Regions from separate parts of the Moritella sp. 24 genome, predicted to be linked through region 3. Evidence: predicted binding sites of a transcription regulator. Region 3 holds the regulator's gene; each other region holds the start of a gene.
What was found. Region 3 encodes NrdR, which represses ribonucleotide reductase genes. Its sites were predicted from a motif close to AAACACNANATNTNGTGTTT; they were not measured.
Positions count from the first base shown of each region.

Region 1: the regulator NrdR is predicted to act here: its motif matches at 2,940-2,959, upstream of nrdA (class 1a ribonucleoside-diphosphate reductase subunit alpha).
Region 2: the regulator NrdR is predicted to act here: its motif matches at 4,566-4,585, upstream of nrdD (anaerobic ribonucleoside-triphosphate reductase).

Region 1 is NZ_CP056123.1:2,750,627-2,759,073, forward strand. Features, by position in the region: gene gyrA (DNA topoisomerase (ATP-hydrolyzing) subunit A) at 1-1,360, opposite strand, end outside; gene ubiG (bifunctional 2-polyprenyl-6-hydroxyphenol methylase/3-demethylubiquinol 3-O-methyltransferase UbiG) at 1,594-2,292, shown strand; gene nrdA (class 1a ribonucleoside-diphosphate reductase subunit alpha) at 3,060-5,333, shown strand; gene nrdB (class Ia ribonucleoside-diphosphate reductase subunit beta) at 5,423-6,553, shown strand; gene yfaE (class I ribonucleotide reductase maintenance protein YfaE) at 6,553-6,828, shown strand; gene HWV00_RS12265 (DUF692 family multinuclear iron-containing protein) at 7,112-7,954, shown strand; gene HWV00_RS12270 (hypothetical protein) at 7,993-8,447, opposite strand, start outside.
Region 2 is NZ_CP056123.1:1,468,719-1,477,165, forward strand. Features, by position in the region: gene HWV00_RS06650 (SDR family oxidoreductase) at 1-949, opposite strand, end outside; gene nrdG (anaerobic ribonucleoside-triphosphate reductase-activating protein) at 1,776-2,279, opposite strand; gene nrdD (anaerobic ribonucleoside-triphosphate reductase) at 2,364-4,499, opposite strand; tRNA gene HWV00_RS06665 (tRNA-Ser) at 4,805-4,895, shown strand; gene HWV00_RS06670 (TlpA disulfide reductase family protein) at 5,084-5,689, shown strand; gene HWV00_RS06675 (DUF4266 domain-containing protein) at 5,731-5,943, shown strand; gene HWV00_RS06680 (DUF3570 domain-containing protein) at 5,934-7,214, shown strand; gene HWV00_RS06685 (FAD:protein FMN transferase) at 7,245-8,144, shown strand; gene HWV00_RS06690 (D-2-hydroxyacid dehydrogenase) at 8,213-8,447, opposite strand, start outside.
Region 3 is NZ_CP056123.1:3,881,127-3,889,573, forward strand. Features, by position in the region: gene dxs (1-deoxy-D-xylulose-5-phosphate synthase) at 1-786, shown strand, start outside; gene HWV00_RS17285 (phosphatidylglycerophosphatase A) at 899-1,402, opposite strand; gene thiL (thiamine-phosphate kinase) at 1,399-2,499, opposite strand; gene nusB (transcription antitermination factor NusB) at 2,725-3,147, opposite strand; gene ribE (6,7-dimethyl-8-ribityllumazine synthase) at 3,144-3,629, opposite strand; gene ribBA (bifunctional 3,4-dihydroxy-2-butanone-4-phosphate synthase/GTP cyclohydrolase II) at 3,762-4,871, opposite strand; gene HWV00_RS17310 (riboflavin synthase) at 4,920-5,585, opposite strand; gene ribD (bifunctional diaminohydroxyphosphoribosylaminopyrimidine deaminase/5-amino-6-(5-phosphoribosylamino)uracil reductase RibD) at 5,585-6,913, opposite strand; gene nrdR (transcriptional regulator NrdR) at 6,885-7,334, opposite strand; gene HWV00_RS17325 (DUF4124 domain-containing protein) at 7,509-8,447, opposite strand, start outside.

The sequences.
Region 1 (8,447 bases), 1.1 Mb from region 3:
CTTGTATTTCAGTTAAGAAATACGAACCTTCACGAATACCAAACTCTGGTTCTAACCACTCAGGACGTGCTGCGTCATCACCAGAACGCGCTAACATTGCAGCAACATCACCTAACTGCCAGCCGCGGCTGATCAAGGCTTGTTTTGCTTCTGCAGATGATGGAGATTGCTTAATTAAGGCAATGATTTCATCAATATTTGCTAATGCAATTGCTAACGACTCAAGGATATGAGCACGTTCACGCGCTTTACGCAGTTCAAATACAGTACGACGTGTAACAACTTCACGACGGTGACGTAAGAACGCATCTAGCATTTCTTTTAGCGTAAATATTTTTGGTTGGTTGTCGATCAATGCAACCATATTTATACCAAACACAACTTGCATTTGTGTTTGAGCATAAAGGTTGTTTAATACAACTTCACCAACAGCATCACGTTTAACTTCAACAACCATACGCATACCATCTTTATCAGATTCGTCGCGTAGTGCACTGATGCCTTCAATTTTCTTATCTTTAACAAACTCAGCAATACGTTCAATCAAACGTGCTTTGTTTACTTGATACGGTAGTTCGTGAACAATAATCGTTTCTCTGCCACGATCATTGGTTTCAATATCTGCGCGCGCACGGATATGAATTTTACCACGACCAGTACGGTAAGCTTGCTCAATGCCAGCTTTACCATTAATGATACCGTGTGTTGGGAAATCTGGGCCTGGAATGTATTCCATTAATTCTTCAAGACTTAGGTCTGGATTTTGAATTAATGCTAAACAACCATTAATCACCTCATTCAAGCTGTGAGGTGGGATGTTTGTTGCCATACCTACGGCAATACCTGACGCACCATTAACCAATAGGTTAGGAATACGTGTTGGCATAACTTCCGGGATGAATTCCGTACCATCATAGTTTGGTACGTAATCAACCGTTTCCTTGTCTAAATCTGCAAGTAATTCATGCGCAATTTTTGACATTCTGATTTCGGTATAACGCATTGCTGCTGCCGAATCACCATCAACAGAACCGAAGTTACCTTGACCATCAACAAGCATGTAGCGCAAAGAGAAAGGCTGCGCCATACGTACAATAGTGTCATAAACAGCTGTATCACCGTGTGGGTGATATTTACCGATTACATCACCAACAACACGTGCTGATTTTTTGTATGGTTTATTCCAGTCATTCTTCAATTCGTTCATCGCGAATAAAACGCGGCGGTGAACTGGTTTCAAACCATCGCGAACATCAGGAAGAGCACGACCTACAATTACGCTCATTGCGTAATCTAAATAAGAATTCTTTAATTCTTCTTCAATATTGATAGGTGTGATTTCTGTGGCTAAATTACTCATATAAGCCTTTACCCCTAAGTTTTAAAGTGCTTTCTATTATATTTTTAGAGATTCATTCTAACATAATATTTGCTAGCAAATACAATATATAAAAAAATTAACTCAGTTGAATACCATTTTATTAACTATTTATTGTTCGACCCATAAATAATACTTCTGAAATCATTTTATCGTTATATACTGTGCCCATATTTATTACTTTTCACCTTATTAATGTATCAAGAAGACTTTGTATGAATGTAGATAAACAGGAAATCGCTAAATTTGAAGCTATGGCCAGCCGTTGGTGGGATCCAGCTGGTGACTTCAAACCATTACATCAAATAAATCCATTACGCTTAGACTACATTGATGAACGCTGTGGCGGTCTATTTGGTAAGCGAGTACTTGATGTTGGTTGTGGTGGCGGAATATTAACAGAAAGTATGGCTCGCCGTGGTGCAAGCGCATTAGGTGTTGATATGGGTAAAGAACCCCTCAACGTTGCTAAGTTACACGCACTTGAGACTGGTACAGAAGTTGAATACCGTCAAGTGTTGATCGAACAACTTGCAGACGAACAGCCAAATAGCTTTGATGTTGTGACTTGTATGGAAATGTTAGAGCACGTTCCCGATCCAGGTTCAGTTATTAATGCGTGTATGCGTTTGGTTAAACCGGGTGGTCATGTATTCTTCTCGACAATCAATCGTAACTTAAAATCATACTTATTTATGATTGTTGGTGCAGAAAAGATATTAAAAATGATGCCTAACGGTACGCACGATCATAAGAAGTTTATCCGCCCATCAGAGCTATTGCATTGGGTTGATCAATCAGGTCTATACTGTCACCACATGACAGGCCTGCATTATGTACCCCTTGTTGACCAGTTCAAACTTGGCGATAATGTTGACGTTAACTATATGCTACATACACAGCTTATCGATTAATACGTCTATTTCACCTAACAGCGTCCGTTGTTAGGTGACCTTCTCTTCTGAGTTCGCTTCCTTTACCTATTACCTATTACCTATTACCTATTACCTATTACCTATTACCTATTACCTATTACCTATTACCTATTACCTATTACCTATTACCTATTACCTATTACCTATTACCTATTACCTATTACCTATTACCTATTACCTATTACCTATTACCTATTATTCACGATTTTAACGACTCACACCTAATTACCAAGAATATATGGTGAATTTCTCGCTTCCTTTTGGCCTGTTAACTTCACGATAGATCTTCACTTTGTAGGTAATATGAAACCTCCTGCATACAAAATGACGTAATTGTTTGTAATTACAACCACCTCAAAAAATTATAAATTTGTACTTGCATGATAGTTTTGTAAACGAATTCGCTGTAAATATAATCAAAGTTTTTGAAGATCTTCACATAAGCTTGGCAACACTTTTTTTTCTTTTTTTTTTCACTTTAACTGTTGATTTTTGCTAACCGCAATTGATCACTGAGGCCAGAATGTAAGTCGCTACTAACTCATCAATTTATCCACATGTTGTTCCCTTTTCTGCCACTTGCCAAAAAATGATTATCACACTATCTTGTATGCATAATAACAAGCCAACACTATATATTGTGTATTAACGAATATATCAATACTAGTGATGGTAATGACAATCAGCGTTATAAGCATCTCCATTCGGGAGATATTCTTAACATTGTTTTAAGGTTAATCAGCTAAATGAATAAAAATTTACTAGTTACAAAGCGCAGCGGTAAAAAAGAAACAATCGATCTTGAAAAGATCCATCGCGTGATCAAATGGGCAGCCAAAGGGTTAGATAATGTATCTGTATCTCTGGTTGAATTAAAATCCCACATCCAGTTTTATGATGGTATTCGCACTGAAGATATACATGAAACCATGATCAAAGCTGCAGCGGACTTAATTAGTGAAGAGGCGCCAGATTACCAATATCTTGCTGCGCGTTTAGCTGTATTCCACCTACGTAAAAAAGCCTATGGCCAATTTGAGCCACCAGCGCTTTATGACCACGTAAAACTCAATGTTGATGCGCAGCGTTACGATGCACATCTACTTGCTGATTATACTGCTGAAGAATTTAAAGAAATGGAGATGTTTGTTGATCACTGGCGTGACATGAACTTCTCTTACGGTGCGATTAAACAGTTAGAAGGTAAATACCTACTACAAAACCGTATTTCTGGTGACATCTACGAAAGCCCACAGTTTTTATATATCCTAGTGGCAGCAAGCTTATTTGCGACTTACGATAAATCAACGCGTATGGACTACATTCGTCGTTTTTACGAAGCAACATCAAGCTTTAAAATTTCACTGCCAACGCCAATCATGGCTGGTGTTCGTACACCTACTCGTCAATTCAGCTCATGTGTATTGATTGAATGTGACGATAGCCTAGATTCTATCAATGCAGTGTCTAACTCTATTGTTAAATATGTATCGCAACGTGCTGGTATCGGCATCAATGCAGGTCGTATTCGTGCACTAGGTAGCTCTATCCGTGGCGGTGAAGCATTCCACACTGGTTGTATTCCATTCTACAAACACTTCCAAACAGCCGTTAAATCGTGCTCTCAAGGTGGTGTACGTGGTGGTGCGGCAACATTATTCTACCCACTATGGCATTTAGAAGTTGAATCACTTCTTGTACTTAAAAATAACCGTGGTGTTGAAGAAAACCGTGTACGTCATCTTGATTACGGCGTACAAATTAACCGTTTAATGTACCAACGTTTAATTGATAACAAAGACATTACCTTGTTCAGCCCATCAGATGTTGATGGTTTATATGACGCATTCTTCCAAGATCAGGACGAATTTGAACGTTTATATAACCTTTACGAACAAGACCCATCAATTCGTAAGCAATCAATTAAAGCAAGCGAGCTGTTTGCTTTAGTCATGCAAGAACGTGCAAGTACTGGCCGTATTTATATCCAAAACGTGGATCACTGTAATACACATAGCCCGTTCAACCCAGCTGTTGCACCGGTAAGACAAAGTAACTTATGTCTTGAAATTGCATTACCAACAAAACCAATGCAACACCCAGGTGATGAAGAAGGCGAAATTGCTTTATGTACATTATCGGCATTCAACCTTGGTGCGATTAAAGACTTAAGTGAATTAGAAAACCTTGCTGATTTAGCTGTACGTGCACTTGATAGCTTACTTGATTACCAAGACTATCCAATGCCAGCGGCAGAAAAGTCTACAATGGCGCGTCGTTCATTAGGCATAGGCGTGATTAACTACGCATACTACCTCGCTAAAAACGGCGTTAAATACTCAGACGGTAGTGCAAACAACTTAACGCATAGAACGTTTGAAGCAATTCAGTTCTATCTATTAAAAGCATCGATGAACCTGTCGAAAGAACAAGGTCCATGTTTAGCGTTTGATGAAACTACTTATTCACAAGGTATCTTACCGATTGATACGTATAAGTCTGCGTTAGATGAGATTTGTGATGAAGAATTGCACCTAGATTGGGAAACATTACGTAGCGAGATTAAAGAACACGGCTTACGTAACTCAACGCTAACTGCATTGATGCCATCAGAAACATCAAGCCAGATTTCAAATGCAACAAACGGTATTGAACCACCACGTGGTTTAATCAGTATTAAAGCAAGTAAAGACGGTATCTTGAAACAAGTTGTACCTGATTATGAAAATCTACGTGATAACTACGAACTACTTTGGAACATTCCAAGTAACACAGGTTATTTACAACTTGTTGGTTTGATGCAGAAATTCGTAGACCAAGCGATTTCATCTAACACAAACTATGATCCACAACGTTTCCCGGGACAAAAAGTACCGATGACAACGCTGTTAACAGACTTGATGTTAGCGTATAAGTACGGCTTAAAAACGCTTTACTACCATAACACACGTGACGGTGCATCAGACGTAGATGTAGTGAAGGAAGACGAGGGCTGTGAAGGCGGCGCATGTAAGATTTAAATAATCATATTACATACACCGAACTAACCTACACCCTTTCATTTTGGCAGCTTGGGCTGCCAATTTAATGTATACAATAGAGATGACCAATGAGTTACACTACTTTTTGCCAAACTAAAAATGATCAATTAAAAGAACCAATGTTTTTCGGCCAACCAGTTAACGTTGCCCGTTATGATCAACAAAAGCATGAAATTTTTGAAAAATTAATTGAACGTCAGTTATCGTTTTTTTGGCGTCCAGAAGAAGTTGATGTAAGTAAAGACCGTATTGATTATCAACAATTACCAGATCATGAAAAACATATTTTCATCAGTAATCTAAAATACCAAACTCTGTTAGACAGTATCCAAGGCCGTTCACCTAACGTTGCCTTTTTACCGCTTGTTTCATTACCTGAAGTTGAAACATGGATTGAGACATGGTCTTTCAGTGAAACTATTCACTCGCGTTCATACACGCACATCATTCGTAATATTGTAAATAATCCATCAGAAATATTTGATGATATCGTTGCGAATGACGAAATCTTAAGACGTGCAAAAGATATTGCGGGTTATTACGATGACTTGATCGATGCGACTCAAAAATTACACCAGTTTGGTGAAGGTACGCATGTTATTAACGGTGAAAAAGTTGTCGTTAGCCAACGTGCTGTAAAGAAAAAGCTATACCTAGCGATGGTATCAGTAAACGTACTTGAAGCGATTCGTTTCTATGTTAGTTTCGCTTGTTCTTTCGCCTTTGCTGAACGTGAATTGATGGAAGGTAACGCTAAAATCATCAAGCTTATTGCCCGTGATGAAGCGCTACATTTAACCAGCACACAGCATATTTTAAACTTGATGGCTGATGGTAAAGATGATCCTGAGATGCAAGAAATCTCAATTGAATGTTTCCAAGAAACGCAAAAAATCTTTACTGATGCAGCGCAACAAGAAAAAGACTGGGCTGAATATTTGTTCAAAGATGGTTCTATGATTGGCTTAAATAAAGACATTCTTGCTGATTACATTGAATACATTACTAATACACGTATGGCAGCAGTTGGTTTACCAATGGCGTTTGAAGTAAAAAGCAACCCATTACCGTGGATCAATGCTTGGTTAGTATCTGATAATGTACAAGTTGCACCACAAGAATCAGAAATCAGTTCATACTTAGTTGGTCAAATTAACGCAGAAATCAATCACGCAGATATTGGTACCTTCGTTCTATAATGTCGACTACGCTAACAACAAAATCAGGGTGCTATCAAGTTTCAACACAAGATAACTCCCTGCTTGATACACTTGAACGCACGGGTCATCAAGTTGAATACCAATGTCGCCAAGGCTATTGTGGTGCTTGTCGTACAACGATAAGCGCAGGTTCTGTCACCTATAATACAGATCCGTTAGCAGCCATTGCACCAGGTTCGATATTACCTTGCTGTTGCAAAGCAGATGGTGACATCACCTTAGATATAATCGCAACAATAACGGTTGCCGCATAATATGCTAGTTGTTTGCTAAAAATCACATCTAAATAGTCAATAAATTAAAAGCCTTAACAAGAAATACCATGTTAAGGCTTTTTCATATCGTGACCAACCATTCATTTTTTCATCGTTGAAAATTAAATTATCAGTACCTTAGAAGATAGAATGTGATTAACTTTGCAAAACCAGAAAACCTTACCCATACTCCTTTCAATAACGATAAGCACTTCAATAACGTAAACGCATAAGTACCGCTGCTTAAAACATAAGTACCACAGCTTACAAAGAGGACCACTTTATGTTAGATGATTTAGTTGGAATTGGGATGCGTCCAGCGCATTATGAACAACTTACCAATTCTCAAGTAGATATTGGCTGGTTAGAAGTACACAGCGAAAATCACTTCGAGGTTAACTCCGAAGCGACGTATTATTTAGATAAAGCCAGTGACCGCTATCCAATCAGTTTACACGGTGTCGGCTTAGCACTCTCTTCTAACGAGCTATTAGATACTATCCATGTTCATAATATCAAAAAACTTGTTGACCGTTATCAACCCTTTTGCATATCTGAACACTTAGGCTGGAGTCCTATCGCGGGCCAACATTATAGCGATGCATTACCGATCCCCTATACTGAAGAAAACCTCAAACACGTCATTAACCGTGTTGAACAAGTTCAAGCAATATTAGGTCAGGCTATCGCCATTGAAAATCCGGCCCGTTATAGCCAACATAAAAATAATACACTCTCAGAAACAGACTTTTTATCCGAATTACAATTAGCGACAAACTGTAAGATATTACTCGATATAAACAATGTGCATATCAGTAGTCATCAGCTTGATTTCAATCCATACGATTATTTAGCCTCGATACCAAGCAGTATTGTTAGCGAAATTCATCTATCGGGTAGCAGTAAACACCTTAAAGATAATCGGATCACCTTCGACCAAGAGCATGGGCAAAAGGTAACACCAGAAGTATGGCAACTGTTTGAATACTATTTACAACATAGCAATACCATACCGACGCTAATTGAATGGGATACCAATATTCCGCAACTTAACGAACTTTTACAAGAAGCACGCACAGCTCAAAAAATGATAGTGAAATCTCAACGTTTTAAAAATGCATGCTAAACAATCTAGGAACGACGAATAACAACCTATGACTGAATCTAAAAACCTGCAGCAACAAGGTTTGTCATAATTTGTTGATAAAAGTCAGCGGATGACCCCCGATATAAATTAAGCTCCTGATCCATCTCTTTAGGTCCATAGAGCGCATCATTTCGACCAGAGAAAAACATATGGTGATAACCACTCCCCTTTGGTGAACCTGACATTGTTTTTACATGTTGTTTATCCCCCGATAGAGACTGCGATTTCACCGTAGCATAACCATCATGTTTACCTTCCAGTAAGGTCACTAAATTAGCAACAAAAAGAGACTGTCCCCACGCTTTATTCCAACCATGAACTTGTGCAGCATAACTATAATAAGAAATTGAATTTAGTAACTCGAGTGATGGTGTTAGGAGCTGATTCCAGTACATTTCATTTAGCCCTGCGGCTCTGCGTAACTCATCCCAACTTTGCTCCCAAGTAACCCAAGAATAAGCTTTTCCTGTCA
Region 2 (8,447 bases), 2.2 Mb from region 3:
TTGGTATACCAAGGTCATTTAATACACCTTCAGTAAGCTGTTTTACTGCTGGTAAATGCGTAATTGCTTGGCGTACTGACGCTGGTAAGAAATTAGCAATACGTGAATCAATACGGAATGCTGTTTTTGGTGCGTTACCTGCTGTAGCGAAGATATTAAGTACTTCACCAACCTTAAACGGTTTTGGATCAACAAGGTGGAAGCAGTTGCTGTGAACGTCTTCTTTATGACTAATAAAGTCAATTGCATCGGCAACGTAATCAACAGGAACGATATTAAGACGACGGCCTTCAACACCAATCATTGGCATCCATGCTGGAATTGTTTCACGGATTTTTTTCAATAGTTTGAAGAAATAATATGGGCCATCAACTTTGTCGATTTCGCCTGTTTTAGAGTGACCTACAACCATACCTGGACGGTAAATACGGAAAGGGATAGAACACTCATCACGTACAACTTTCTCTGAGATATGTTTAGTTCGAAGATATGGGTTTTCCATATTTTCAGCTTCTTCAAACATGTCTTCGTAGAAAGTACCATTGAATAAACCAGCTGCAGCAATAGAGCTTACGTGATGGAAGCTTTTTGCTTTGATTTTAACTGATGCTTCAACAGCATTACGTGTACCAACAACGTTGGCCGTTTCTTGAGATTCTGCATCTGCTTTCATATCGTAGATTGCAGCAAGGTGATAAACGTTATCAATTTGGTCAGTTTGTTCAGCTAACCACTGTTCATCAATCCCTAAGTTTTCTTTAGTGATATCACCAGTAACCATCTTGATACGATTTTTAACACTTTTATGCACGCGGTCTTGCAGTGCATTGAATTTGTGTTCTGAGCCCTTACGAGTTAAGACGTGAACTAGTGCATCTTCTCTCTCTACTAGACGTTCAATTAAGAATCGACCAATAAACCCTGTACCACCGGTAACTAAGTATTTCATTCCATTATCCTCAACTAAACTATGTTTGATATTTGTTAAATCTTTAAAAGTGGGTACCACTAATTTGGTATTTATAGTATTTGTATTAAAAAAAAAGTCAATGATGTTCCGTTAACGTAACTGGATATTAAGCATTTCTAACAACACGTTGTCAGTATTTTATGACGCATTGTTCGGTTTTTTGGCTTGAAGATCCTGCTAACTAAAAATTAACAATTAGAGTAAAAGCTGCATTTTTATCAATGATAATTACGTTGAGTTTTTACAAGTTTAAAGTCTACTTTGTTACATTTTATTAACAAGTATTGGCGTGTATCGTTCAAAGTAATGCTTAATTTAGGTGGTTAGATCTAAATTATTATGGCAGTGATGAATTTGTGTTTTAGTATGAATTGAAATGTGAATAATATAATTATAATTACGATATTAATCAGTGCCTTATCTTGTTATGCTTGGTTGGTATGAGTTAAGGTATTAATTAATTAGATCTGGAAGTGATACTTTTGTATTACAGATTATAAAATATCATTATTTTAGGACGTTACGATTGATAGTTTTTACGTGATTTAAGTCAAATAAACTTAATTTTATATTGCTTGGAGAGAGTGGGGTAAAATACCCTTCAACATATATTACTAATTAAGTAATCGTGCATAGTAGAACTTTTATATTAGAATAATTATTCAGTACCCACTTTCTATCCATAAAGTATTAAATTCTGAATTTAATCTTTTTACAATTTATTGTTTTTAAATTTAACTTTTGCCTGTGATAGCGGTGTCATCTGCAATGTAGCTAAATATATTGTGGTTACTAAATACAGATTTTAGTTAATAGCGAACTCAAATTCGTTTGGATTATCACTTTTTTTGATGGTGAGGATGCGCTGATTGCGACTGCCGCGGAATGCTAAGGCTGGGTCGGCGTGCTGCTTTTCAAATTTACCATCTACAAGGCAGTCTATATATTGGATAACGCGTTTTTGTTGCGGTGTTAATTGCTCTACCGTGTAACCTGTCCATAGCCAAATGTTTTTTCCAACACACTCTTTTTTAACTCTTTTTACTAGTTTTAACATACTATCTAAGTTTGCAGGAAAGAGAGGGTCTCCCCCACTGAGGCTGAGTCCTCTGCGACGTATGCGAGTATCATTTAAGTCACTAATTATCTTATCTTCTACTTCTTGAGTAAAGAGTGAACCATTGCTTGGAGACCATGTAGACTGGTTGTAGCAACCTTTGCATTGATGTTCGCAGCCACTGACAAACAGTGTTACTCGGGTACCTGGGCCATTGATAACATCGAGGGGGTAATATTGAGAATAGTGCATTTTTACTTCTTAAATGCTAGCCAACATGTAGATTGGCTAGCTAGTTAATTAATCTGAGGTCGGATGACTATAAATAGTGATCGTTTATAAGTGTTTAACCCGACGTTTTACTTCTTCTTGCTTACCGTCATTGAAAGGACGTGCGTCTGGACTGCCTAAATAACCACACACTCGACGTGTTACTGATACTTTGGCCACATCATGATTATCGCATTTCGGACAAGTGAAACCTTTACTGGTACATTCAAACTCACCGGTATAGCCACACTCGTAACACTCATCAATCGGTGTATTAGTGCCGTAATAAGGCACTCGAGAATAACTGTAGTCCCATACATCTTCCAATGCTTCAATGTTATGCTGCATATTCGGGTATTCGCCATAACAGATAAACCCGCCGTTACTTACTGGAGGGTAAGGCATTTCAAAATCAATTTTATCGTATGGGTTAACTTGCTTTTCAACATCGAGGTGGAAGCTATTTGTGTAGTAACCTTTATCTGTCACATCTTGGATGTCACCAAAGGTTACTTTGTCTAATTTCGCAAAGCGACTACATAAGTTTTCACTTGGTGTTGCATATAAGCTAAATGCATAGCCTGTTTCTTCTGTCCATTGTGCAGTGTTCTCTTTCATATAGGTCAGCATTGCAATGGCTTTTTGTTGTAACTCTTTACTGTCGTAAGGGTGTGTACTATTACCAAATAGGGCATTGATTGCTTCGTGTAAACCAATATAACCTAAAGAAATAGAAGCACGCCCATTTTTGAAAATATCTAATACGTCATCATTTTCATTCAGGCGAACACCACAAGCACCTTCCATGTATAGGATTGGCGCAACACGTGCTTTTACACCTTTTAGACGTGAAATTCGCGTTTGTAGTGCGCGTTTACACAGAATCAAGCGTTCATCAAGTAATTGATAGAAACGTGACTCGTCACCTTTTGCTTGAATGGCGATACGCGGTAAATTAAGACTGACAACACCGAGGTTGTTACGGCCTTCATGAATTAATTCACCGGCTTCTTCATAAGTACCTAAGAAGCTGCGGCAGCCCATTGGTGTTTTAAATGATCCAGTTACTTTTACTACTTGATCGTAATTTAGAATGTCTGGATACATGCGTTTAGTTGAACACTCAAGCGCAAGTTGTTTAATGTCATAGTTTGCATCTTCTGACTTGTGGTTTAAGCCATCTTTAATTGCAAATACCAACTTTGGAAACACTGCTGTTTTACTATTTCGACCTAAACCAGCAATACGATTTTTAAGAATTGATTGCTGAATTAAGCGTGCTTCCCAACTGGTACCTAAACCAAAACCGAACGTCACAAAAGGAGTTTGACCGTTGGCGGTATGCAGTGTGTTTACTTCATACTCTAGTGATTGGAAGGCATCGAAACATTCTTTTTCTGTGCGTGAGCGTGCAAACTCTGCTTTATTTGGGATTGACCATTCGTCTGCGAGTAAATTGTTTTTATGAAAACTCGCTGTTACGTAAGGTGCTAAGATCTCATCAATACGATTAATCGTGGTTCCACCATAAATATGGCTCGCCACTTGTGCAATAATTTGAGCGGTTACTGCCGTTGCTGTCGTAATTGATTTTGGTGTTTCAATTTCGGCATTACCCATTTTGAATCCACGCGTTAACATGCCATCAAGGTCGATTAGCATGCAGTTAAACATCGGGAAAAAGGGTGCATAATCGAGGTCATGATAATGGATATCACCCGATTCATGTGCGTGGACAATATCACGGGGTAAAATATGCTGTTTGGCATAATGCTTAGCAACAATACCAGCCAGTAAATCACGCTGTGTTGGGATCACTTTACTGTCTTTATTCGCATTTTCGTTAAGTAATGATTCATTACTCTGCTCGATCAGTCCCTTAATTTCATTCGTTAAGATACTTTGAGTTTCACGGGCAATATCACGCTGGTGGCGATATTCGATATAGGCGCGGGCAATCAGCTTGTTACTTTCTCGCATCAACACATCTTCAACGGTGTTTTGGATCGTGTGGATCTCAATAGCATGTTCGCTAGATACATCTTGTTCGATGAGTACTTGATGAACCTTAGTTGCCATTTCTGCCGCATAATCGCGGCTCTCTTGTTGCACTGACTTAGCTGCAGCGAATATGGCGTCTTGTATGCATCGAATGTTAAACTGCACACGACAACCATCTCGTTTAATGACAAATAAATCCACAAAATACTCCTTAAGGCAAAATTGAAATCATAATGTGACACTATATATAGGTGTTAAATTAACCAGTGGCACAAGATGTTGTGTATTAGGCTTGAAGTTTGTTTTTGTTGTATTGATTTCGATCAAGAATTATTACGCCTTAACGAGGATTTATTCGGGATATATTCTCGATCAATAAATGGCATCATTTTTCTTGTAAGTTTATTTTTGAGCGATATTTAAACGTAAAATGAGCAACACAAGGGTTATGATTAATAAAGCTTTACAACGCTAAGAGGTTGTTCTAATATTCGCTCCATTGCTGCGGAGGGGTGGCAGAGTGGCCGAATGCACTGGTCTTGAAAACCAGCAGGGGTTAATAGCTCCTCGAGAGTTCAAATCTCTCCTCCTCCGCCATCCATTCAAGAGAGCGCTAATCGATTACTAGATAAAAGTAGTCAATTAGCGTTTTTTTATATCTCAATTTCGACATTTTCTTTACTATTTCTACATTAACTCATTATCATAGCTGAACATTTATACTTAGCTTGCTAAGTTAGTATGCATATAATTAATATTATCCATACCCTTTGAGAATTTAGCTTATGAACCAATCTATCCATCACAGAACTAGCTATAACAGTACTATCCATAACAGTATTATCCATCACAGAACTAGCTATAACAGTACTATCCATCATAGTCGTAGCCATAATAGTATTCGCGCATTTTTTATTTCGGCTTCTATTCTTTTTAGCGTTATTTTTTCAGCGGCGGTATTTGCTGAAAGTAGTACAAAACTCGCACCTGACTTTTCATTACCCGGCGTAAATAATAGCCAAGTAAATCTTGCTGATTATCGTGGCAAGGTCGTACTGGTGGATTTCTGGGCATCCTGGTGTACGCCTTGTATTCGTTCTTTCCCGTGGATGGATGAAATGGTTGAAAAATATGGTGAGCAAGGTTTTGAAATTATAGCGATTAATATGGATCAAGAAGCCGTTTTAGCTGAGAAGTTTCTACAGCGTTATCCAAACAAGCTAACCATTGCATTTGATCCGCAAGGTGTTGTTGCTGAACAGTACGAAATAATGGGATTACCAAATTCATTTATACTTAATAAACAAGGTGAGATTGTTTATAAGCATGTCGGCTTTAGATTAAAAGAGCTGGATAAGTATGAAGCAGAAATCTTGTCGTTATTACCTTAAATATTGCAATAATCGTATCTAGTTAATACTTGGAGTGGCTTATGAGACGGATTTTATTATTAGCCTGCATATTGAATTTAACAGCGTGTTCATCTTTGGGAGTAAAACCTTGGGAACGTGATTTGTTGGCGAAACCTGAAATGCAGCTTGCAGAGAACCCGATGGAAATAGGGTTTGATGACCACACCTATTTTAGTAAAGAAGGTTCGAGTGGCGGTGGTAGTTTTGCTGGTGGAGGTTGTGGATGCAACTAAATAGCAAAATAAAAAATAAAAGCAAAACCTTTACTAATATTTCACTGACACTTGCTGCGGCTACTTGCGCGCTTGCTACTCCTGTCATGGCTGAAACATCAGATGCTGATAGTTGGGACGTTGATGCTGGGCTATTGATTTATGCAGAAGATAATAACCAAGTACAGGCTTATGAAGGTGCGCTTTCTATCACTAAACAAATTGATGATGAGCGCAGCATTAATGTAAAAGGTGTTATTGATGTGCTGACTGGTGCATCTCCCAACGGTGCTGTTGCACAAAATAGAGCGCAAACATTTACGCGGCCATCAGGTAATGGATCTTACACCACTGCCGCTGGTGAAACCCCACTTGATGATACCTTCCGTGATACTCGCGTTGCACTGAGCACGCAATACCAACAGCAGTTGAGCCGCCTTTGGTTATATTCTGGTGGTGCTTACCTTTCTAAAGAATATGATTATCTTGCCTTGTCGATAAATAGTGCACTGGCGCGTGATTTTAATAATCGCAATACCACTGCATCAGTTGGTTTTGCGTATGCTTACGATACGATTGAACCGGAAGGTGGTATTCCTGCTTCTGGTGTATCGGTTAACGATCCTGATAACCGTTTAACGGATTCTGATACCAAACAAACCCTTGATTTACTTTTTGGTGTTACTCAAGTGATTAACCGTCAAACCTTGATGCAATTCAATTACTCGATAAGTGATGTCAGCGGTTATCAAACAGACCCTTTTAAGATCCTATCGGTAGTTGATACGGATGGTTGGGCTAATGATTATGTTTACGAAAGCCGACCTGACCAGCGTACAAAGCAAAGTTTATTTTGGCGCACTAAATATAACCTGCAACCCTCTGGACAAGTATTCGATGTTAGTTACCGTTATTTTTGGGATGATTGGGGTATGGCCTCGCACACTATCGATAGTAAGTGGCGTATACCGTTAGCGAAAAGTCATTTTATTGAACCGCATATTCGTTATTACAATCAGCAAGCTGTAGATTTTTATCAGGTGTATCTTGATGAAGGGGTGGCAATACCGGAATATATGACGGCTGATTACCGTTTAGGTGAATTGCAGACCTATACTTTTGGTTTGAAATACGGTTTACCGATTGCAGGGAATGAATTTAGTGTTCGACTTGAATATTATCTTACGCAGGTATCGGGTGATGATTCATTAGCGAAAGGTGCTGGCATGGCAGGGTTAGATCTTTATCCCGACAAAAGTGCCATCATGTTACAGAGTTTCTATCGCTTTTAATGTCGACATGAATGCAAGTAGGAATAAGGCTTGAAAAAAAACTATACCTTAAAGCGACAATCTGGCTATTTTATCGGTGAGTTTACCGTCATGGCCAGCCCTTGTCAGATCTTATTAGATAACGTAGATGAAGCACTAGCGGATAATCTCACCGCACAAGCATATACAGAAGCAAAACGTATTGAATTAAAGTATAGCCGTTTTCGTGATGGCAATATTATGGCTCAACTCAACAATGCCGAGGGTAGTGCTATATCACTTGATGAAGAAAGCATTCGCCTTATTAATTTAGCTGATTTATGTTTTCAGTTAAGTGGGGGGGTATTTGATATCAGTTCTGGCGTCTTGGGTAAGTTGTGGCATTTTAAACAGCAAACACAACTGCCGAGTGATGTAGATATTCAAGCGTTATTACCGCATATCGGTTGGCAAAAGGCACATTGGAAGGCACCGTTATTAACGTTATCAAAAGGCATGCAAATTGACCTCGGAGGTATAGGTAAAGAATATGCCGTCGATAAGGTTGCGCAGTTACTGCAAAATGAAATGGGGCAGTTGCAAATTGATAGTGCGTTTTTGATTAATTTTGGCGGTGATATTTACGCCAATAAATTACGCAGTAATGGCGAGGCTTGGCAAGTGGCTATTGAAGACCCTAAACATCTTGGTCACAGTAAGTTAATGGTTAATCTCTCTCAAGGTGGTTTGGCTAGTAGTGGTGACAGTCAACGCTATATTGAAGTGGATGGTCAACGTTATAGCCATATTCTCAATCCCAAAACAGGCTACCCGATTGTTGGTGGTCCATCTCAAGTCACCGTTTATGCTCAAAACTGTGTGCAAGCAGGTATGTTGGCAACCATTGCGTTATTACAAGGCGAGTTTGCTGAAGACTTCTTGAAAGCGCAAGATTGCCGATATTGGCTGTAATAGTCATCACGATAAACAGCCAAATACTTATTTAGTGCTATTGGAATAGGGTGATTATAGCGATTAACTTAAACTTGATTTTGTGGTGTGCCTGCAACAAATTGCTCAATATTATTAATTAACTGATTTGCTAATGTCTGAATTGCTGAGTCAGACCCCCAAGCAACATGAGGTGTTAAGATCAGGTTAGGCAAATGCGCATTTGCAATGAGTGGGTTGCTGTCATCAGCAGGTTCTTGAGTGAATACATCAACACCCGCGCCAGCGATTTGCTGAGTAAGTAACGCATTTACCAACGCCTCT
Region 3 (8,447 bases):
GAGCAATACTTTGACGTAGCGATTGCTGAACAGCATTGTGTTACTTTCGCTGCCGGTCTTGCCATTGGTGGTCATAAACCTGTTGTCGCTATTTATTCAACTTTCTTGCAACGTGGTTATGATCAACTGATTCACGATGTTGCAATTCAAGACATTCCGGTGTTATTTGCCATTGATCGTGCAGGTCTAGTTGGCGCAGATGGTCAAACTCACCAAGGTGCGTTTGATATTAGCTTCATGCGCTGCATCCCTAAAATGGTGATCATGACGCCAAGTGATGAAGATGAATGTCGTCAAATGCTGCACACAGGTTATCAATATAGTGGCCCTGCAGCTGTACGCTACCCACGTGGCAGCGGCACTGGTATTGAAGTACAAGAAGCATTTACTGAATTAGAAATCGGTAAAGGTATTGTGCGTCGCCAAGGTGAAAAAGTCGCAATTTTGTGTTTCGGTACGCTAATGCATAATGCAATTCCTGCTGCTGAACGCTTAAATGCGACAGTTGTTGATATGCGTTTTGCAAAACCGTTAGATGAAGCCTTATTAGCTGAAATGGCTAAGAACCATGATATCTTAGTCACTATCGAAGATGGCGCTATCATGGGTGGTGCGGGTTCTGGTGTGAATGAATATCTAATGACAAATAAGTTAATGACACCAACATTAAACTTAGGGCTACCTGATAAATTTATTCATCAAGGTACACAAGATGAGATCTATGCGGAACTAGGCCTAGATGATATTGGTATTGAAGCCAGCATTAAGGCGTTTATTGCGCTTTAATTTTCCTTAAAACGAAATCAAATACCGATACATAAAAGCCCTACTCGACTAACATCCAGTAGGGCTTTTTATTCAACTTCATGAGAGCTTAGAGCACTACTAGCCGTTGTAATTAAAGCACCATATAAGCGATCAACTGAACACCAGCTAACGCAAATATACCCGCTAGTACATCATCAATCATAATACCAAAGCCACCATGCGTATTTTTATCTAACCAACCAATCGGTCCGGGTTTAACGATGTCAAAAAAACGAAATAATGCAAAACCGAGAATAACCCAAGCCCAACCTTGCGGCGCTGCAATCATCGTAATACCGTAACCTGCAATTTCATCCCACACAATTGCACCATGGTCATGAACTCCCATTGCTTTACTCGCGCTTGCACAAATGTACACACCGATTACTGAAGCAAGCACTACAATCGCAATATATTGCCATAAACCCAGTTCAAACACGCTAGTCATTAATAAATACAGCGGAATAGCAGCAACGGTTCCCGCCGTGCCAGGCGCTTTGGGTAATAAACCACTACCAAAACCCACAGCAGCTAAATGAACGGGATTAGCATAATTTAATTTTTGTAATTCAGGCGATAAAAAATCTTTTTTCATTGGAAGTGATCCCATCCTTGTAAAGCGAGCGTACTGAGTTGTTTATCGTTAAAGTAATAAATCTGTTGTTCCGTCTGTTTACTATTGCTAACAATCTCACCAATGTGAGTATAAGGTAAATTACGGTCAGCCATGGTTTTTTCTAATTGTGCTTTGTTTTCTGGCGATACGGTAAATAGTAATTCATAATCATCACCACCAGCAAGTGCATACTGTGGCCATAACTCTTTACTTACATAAGTTTGCAATGCGTTTGATAAAGGAAGTGCAGACAGTTCAATATTTGCTGATAGTGTCATACCTGATTGACGACTTGATGCCTTCAATATGTGCTTTAAGTCAGACGCTAAACCATCAGACAGATCGATACAACTATTCGCAATACCAACAAGCGCTTCACCTGTGCTCACTCGTGCTGTCGGACGTTGATGACGCGCAATTAAAAAGTCTGTCTCTACGTCTGTTAATAAAATTGTATTCGTCTTTTCAGGCGCTACACTTTCAGCGAGACAATTACCCTGTTCACTATCGCTATCATTATCAATATCGCTATTAGCATGATTAACATCACGACCCGCATCAATAAGTAACTTTAACCCTGCGGCTGCATCGCCTATCGTGCCACTACAATAAATCAAATCACCGACTTTAGCACCGTGTCGCTGTAATGCATTACCCTGCTCAACAAAGCCTTGTAGCGTCAATGTCAGTGTCATATCACCTTTAGTCGTATCACCACCAATTAAACTGACACCATAGTGATGTAATTGCTGATGCAAACTATCACTAAATGCCGCTAACCATGCATGATCATAGTCAGGTAAAGTTAATGCTAAGGATGCCCAAGCTGGTTGCCCACCCATCGCAGCAATATCACTGATATTTACCGCGACAAGTTTGTGCGCCACATCCACAGGGTTTGCATCATGAAGAAAATGAACACCACTGACCATTGTGTCTGTCGTCACGACAAGTTGCTTTCCAACCGGCACTGACAAGATTGCACAATCATCACCAATACCAGTAATAACATCATCTCGTGACACAGATTTATTCGTGAAATACTGCCCAATTAAGTCAAACTCGCCTGTTGCCATAGTGATCTTATTTTCCATTATCGATGTTAAATTAATAACGTTATTATACTATTATTTACGGTACCATTGTTTACGGTACTATATTTACGATCTCATTGTTTACGATACCATACCGTTAGTTACGACATTATACTGCTAGTTAGTGATGATATAAATCGTCTTTTTTAGGCATAAAAAAAGCCAGCAACCTGTGCTAGCTTTTTTGCATTGAAGAAAATAATTAAATTATTTTTTCAAACGTAATTGCAATTTACTTACAATTTTATCTAATACGCCGTTAACGAATTTATGGCTGTCTTCAGCGCCAAAATCTTTCGCTAATTCGATAGATTCATTGATCACAACTTTATAAGGTACATCTTGACGCTTAGTTAGCTCAAATGTAGAAAGACGTAAAATCGCTTTCTCAACCAAGTCTAAATCATCGATTGGACGAGATAGGAATGGTGACATTAACTCATCAAGTTCTACAGAGTTTAAGCTTACACCTAAAACAAGTTCACGGAAGTAAACTGCATCTGTGTCGCTAAAATCTTGCTCTGTTACAAATTGGTGTTCAATATTTGCAACAGTTTCTTGTGTCATTTGCCATTGATAAATTGCTTGTGTGGCAAACTGACGTGCCTTACTACGTTCCGAAGGTTTCATTTTTTCTCCAATGATACATCTAATTGATGCAAAACATTCACCATTTCAAGTGCACTTAGAGCAGCCTCCGACCCTTTATTACCAGCCTTGGTACCAGCACGCTCAATTGCTTGCTCAATAGTGTCAGTAGTTAACACACCAAATGCAACAGGAACATCATAGTCCATTGCAACTTGAGCAAGACCTTTATTACATTCGCCAGCTACGAATTCAAAATGTGGTGTACCACCACGAATTACCGTACCTAAAGCAATAATCGCATCAAACTGTTTTGTTGCAGCAACACGCTTAGTGATAAGCGGTAATTCTACAGCGCCAGGAACACGAACAACAGTGATGTTGTCTTCGCTAACTTGGCCAAAACGTTTTAGTGAATCGATAGCACCTTCTAACAGACTTTCATTAATGAAGCTGTTAAAACGAGAGATAACAATTGCAATTTTTGCTTCTGGAGCAGGAACATTTCCTTCGATAACTTTCATGTGTACAAATCCTATATCACGGCGCGTAATTTTACGGCCAATTTTAATTATTATGAATCGGCTGACGAAAGGGCTCGGATTGTACCAAGCTTTCGCCAGCAAGCAAACTTATTCTACGACTATCTCTAAAACTTATTTAGAGATATATTCGACAACTTCTAGACCAAAGCCAGATAGTGAATGGTAACGTTTGTCTGAGCTTAATAGCTTCATCTTAGACACGCCCATATCAGCCAAAATTTGAGAGCCTACACCCACGCGACGTGAGGTACCCTGCCATTTTGCTTTTGGCTGTGTTTCACCTTTATCTTCTTGAGCAAATTGTTTAACTTTTTCAATGATATCGTCAGAGTTCTCTTCATTACCTAAGATAACCATCACGCCACCATCTTGACCGATACGTGCCATTGCATCACCGAGTGACCACGAGATTTTGCTCGCTCGATCTGTATGCAAAATATCTGTCATGGTATTTTGTACATGCACACGTACTAATGTTGGCTGCTCAGCAACAACATCGCCTTTACGTAATGCGTAATGAACTTGATTATCAATCGTGTCACGATAAGTCACTAAATCAAAATCACCGTGTTCAGTAGGTAATTTACATTCAGCAACACGCTCAATCGTCGTTTCATTGCTATTACGGTATTCAATTAAATCAGCAACTGTGCCTAATTTAATACCGTGTTTCTCAGCAAAAATTTCAAGATCTGGACGACGAGCCATTTCACCGTCATCTTTTAAGATCTCAACAATCACACCAGCAGGCTCACAACCCGCTAGACGTGCAAGATCACAACCCGCTTCAGTATGACCAGCGCGTGTTAATACACCACCGTCTTGTGCTGCAAGTGGGAAAATATGACCAGGCATAACGATATCAGCCGGTTTTGCATCACCAGCAACAGCAGATAATACCGTTACCGCGCGATCTGTTGCAGAAATACCAGTAGTCACACCTTCCGCCGCTTCAATAGAAACGGTGAAGTTAGTAGAAAATTGCGCCGTATTGTCTTGAACCATCAAAGGTAACTGCAATTTAGCTACACGTTCTTTTGTTAATGTGAGACAAATCAAACCACGACCGTGCGTCGCCATAAAGTTAATCGCTTCTGGCGTTACTTTGTCTGCAGCCATGATCAGATCGCCTTCATTTTCGCGATCTTCATCATCCATCAAAATAACCATTTTACCTTGGCGGATGTCTTCAATAATATCTTCAATACGACTTAGTGCCATGCTCATAGCCCTTTTATAACAATTAAAAACTGATCGTTAATAGATGTTTTACTTTAAAAATCCATTACTCGCAAGAAAATCCATAGTGATGCCTTGTTCAGGTGTACTTGATTCAGCGGCTTTATCACCTAGCATAATGCGTTCTAAATAACGGGCAATAACATCTACTTCTAAGTTAACTTTACGACCGACTACATAGCTTTCTATCGTTGTTTCTAATGCTGTATGCGGTACGATCGTCAATTTGAATTTAGCGCCATCAATCTCATTGATAGTTAAACTAATACCATCAATCGTAATAGAGCCTTTTTCGGCAATATAACGGGCTAATTCATTCGGTGCTTGTAACCAGTACTCAGTCGCACGACCAAGTTTAGTAATGTTAACAATCTCGGCAACACCGTCTACGTGCCCACTCACTAAGTGACCACCAAGACGTGTATTTAAGGTTAACGCTTTTTCTAAGTTTACCTTATCACCAATACGGTAATGCGCAAAACCAGAACGCTTAATCGTTTCCAATGACACATCAGCACGGTAACCATTGCTTAGTAATTCAACAACCGTCAGGCAAACGCCGTTGGTTGCGATGCTGTCACCTAGTTTCACATCACTTAAGTCAAGCTCACCACTGTCAACAGTGACGCTCACATCAGCCCCTTTTGGGGTTAAACCAGTGAGCGTACCCACGGTTTCAATAATTCCTGTAAACATTAGTATTCCGGTTTTGCTGTAATTCGAAGATCGTCACCGATCTGCGTGACATCGGTAAAGCTGAATGCAGGCACTTGCGCCATCTCAGTCAACTCGCTTAATACTGCTAATCCTCTGGCACTATCACCCATCAGCTTAGGTGCCAGATAAATAATTATCTCATCCACCAGCTTATTTTCAAGTAATGCACCAGCTAGCGTCGCTCCCGCCTCAACCCACAGGTCATTAATGTCCTGTTTTGCCAAGGCAATCATTAACTGCTTTAGATCTATGTTATGGTGGCAATCTTGGTTAATTTCAATTCGTGATACCGATTCATTAATGAATAATGGCTCTGCTGACAAGTTATTCTCAACAGCATTAACGCTTTTTTCAGTATCGGTCGCCAGATTTTGTTTACCATTAACTAATAATATTTTACCGGGCTGTGCGAATAATTTTAATTCGTTATCTGATTGAATTAGATGTTGATCTAATCGGCAATGATTATCCAAAACAACACGCGTAGGTTGACGAATTTGTTGCTCTGACGAGTCATTGAGAGATAAAGGATAATCAGCTTGGCTTGCACCTAACTCGCTATAACGAACATTCAGTGAGGCATCATCCATAATGACTGTACTCGCTGTTGATAAAATCGCATTAGCTTGCGCACGATAAACTTGGACATCAGAACGCGCAGCAGGTCCAGTGATCCATTTACTCTCACCGTTTTTAAGGGCTGTCCGTCCATCTAAACTCGCCGCCATTTTTAAGCGTACAAAGGGGCGTTGTTTCTGCATACGTAAAATAAAGCCTGGATTAAGTGCATGCGCTTGCTGACTTAACAAACCGATACGCACTTTAATACCAGCGGCAATCAATATTGCAACACCATTACCAGCAACTTTCGGATTTGGATCAACCATCGCAATCACGACTTCGTTTACATTCGCTTTAACTAAAGCTTCAGCACAAGGGGGCGTGCGGCCATAATGGCTACATGGTTCCAACGTGACGTAACAAGTAGCACCTTGTGCATCTTTACCCGCAGCAGCTAACGCATGCACTTCAGCATGTGCTTCGCCCGCACGTAAATGAAAGCCTTCACCAATAATCTCATCTTGTTTTACGATGACACAGCCAACATTTGGATTTGGCGCAGTCGTAAAGCGGCCTTGCTTTGCAAGCGTAACCGCTCGTTGCATATATCGAGTATCAGCATCGCTAAACTCACTTATTACAGCTAATTCATCAAGTAATAAATCAAGTTCAGCACGTGAATTTTTTGGTACAGTAAATGAAGTTTCAGATGCTGCTTTATTTGTCGAGCTTTGCGATTTCTTCATTAAATTCTTTTACATCTTCAAAAGAACGATAAACAGAAGCAAAACGTACATAAGCTACTTTATCGAGTTTTTTTAATACATCCATAACGAGTTCGCCAAGGAAACTAGATTCAACTTCACGCTCACCTGTCGCTCTTAAACTCGATTTGATCTGATTAATACCGAGTTCAATTTGCTCTGCGGCAACCGGGCGTTTTTCTAGCGCGCGATAAATACCATTAACCAATTTATCTTCGTTAAATGGTTCACGTTTATCATCTGTTTTAATGATACGTGGCATAACTAATTCTGCAGTTTCAAAGGTAGTAAAACGTTCATGACATTTCGCACACTCACGGCGGCGACGTACTTGATGGCCTTCAGCCACAAGACGAGAGTCGATAACTTTAGTTTCAGTCGCAGAACAAAATGGACAGAACATAAACAATCCTATTGAATAATATTATTCTGAGTTTATCGTTAAACAGCAGGCGGGTACAGAAAAGTGCAGATAATTTAGCGGAATTAATACATAAGTTAACAAATTGTTGAATAATCAGACGGTTTTAATCCCTCATATTAATGGGATAAAAACCGTCTGAGGTTTGAGCCTCGCTTATTCAGCGCTACGATTGACTTCGTTTACAAACTGACTTGATGCTTCAATACCTTGTCTGTCGAGTTGATTTGTTCCTGCACCCAATAACGGTAGACGTGCATTGCTATTATAACTTAATCGACTCAGCATTAAGGCCGAGCTCACTTGCTTTACAGCAGGTGACTTCACCTTATGAGACTCGTCGCTACTGCTACTAATCTCACTTTCGATCGCTTTAATTTGATCAGCGCTCTGCATTAACGCTTTATTTTTAGCTGTCGTAGTGTGACTTGCTTTCGTTCGCGTCGTTTGAACTGTTTTAACATGCGTAGTCGTTGGCGTTACATCCGATCCAAGTTTTGCACGGAATAATTTTTTATTAATTTCAGCTAAAAATTTATTTTGCACTTGTTCCTGAGTTACCTGCGGCTTGATGCTAATAGCTTTCGTTTTGCTGGCAAGGACTACAGCGTCAGACACTCTATCCACGTTATCAGAACGGTTTAATTTCTTTTTAATACCTGCTAAGAAAGCATTATTAGGTTTAACTTGAGTTTGGCTAGCCACGTCCACAACAGCGTGAGGTTCGGTAATCGTTGGTAATACTCCAACTTGCTCGGCCTGTTCAACTAACGGTGTATTAACAGCTACCATCGCAGAAGAAACCATAGATGCTTCAACGGGATCAAGAATATAATTAGCTTCTGGTTGCTGGATTGCTTTAGCTCTACTTTCGATTTTCGGAGATTCAAGCGATTTAGCGTTAGCAATATCAATGGTTTTCATCACTTTAGGTACTGGTGTTATTTCTATCTGCTTATTACGTTTTAATTTATTTTGAATTTGCGCTAAGAATTTGTTTGAATCTTGTCTTTTTCGCGTAGGTTCAACATGCTCAATGACGCTTAATGTCTGAACCTGTGTCGATGCAAGCGTAGAAGGTACAATCGGTTGAGC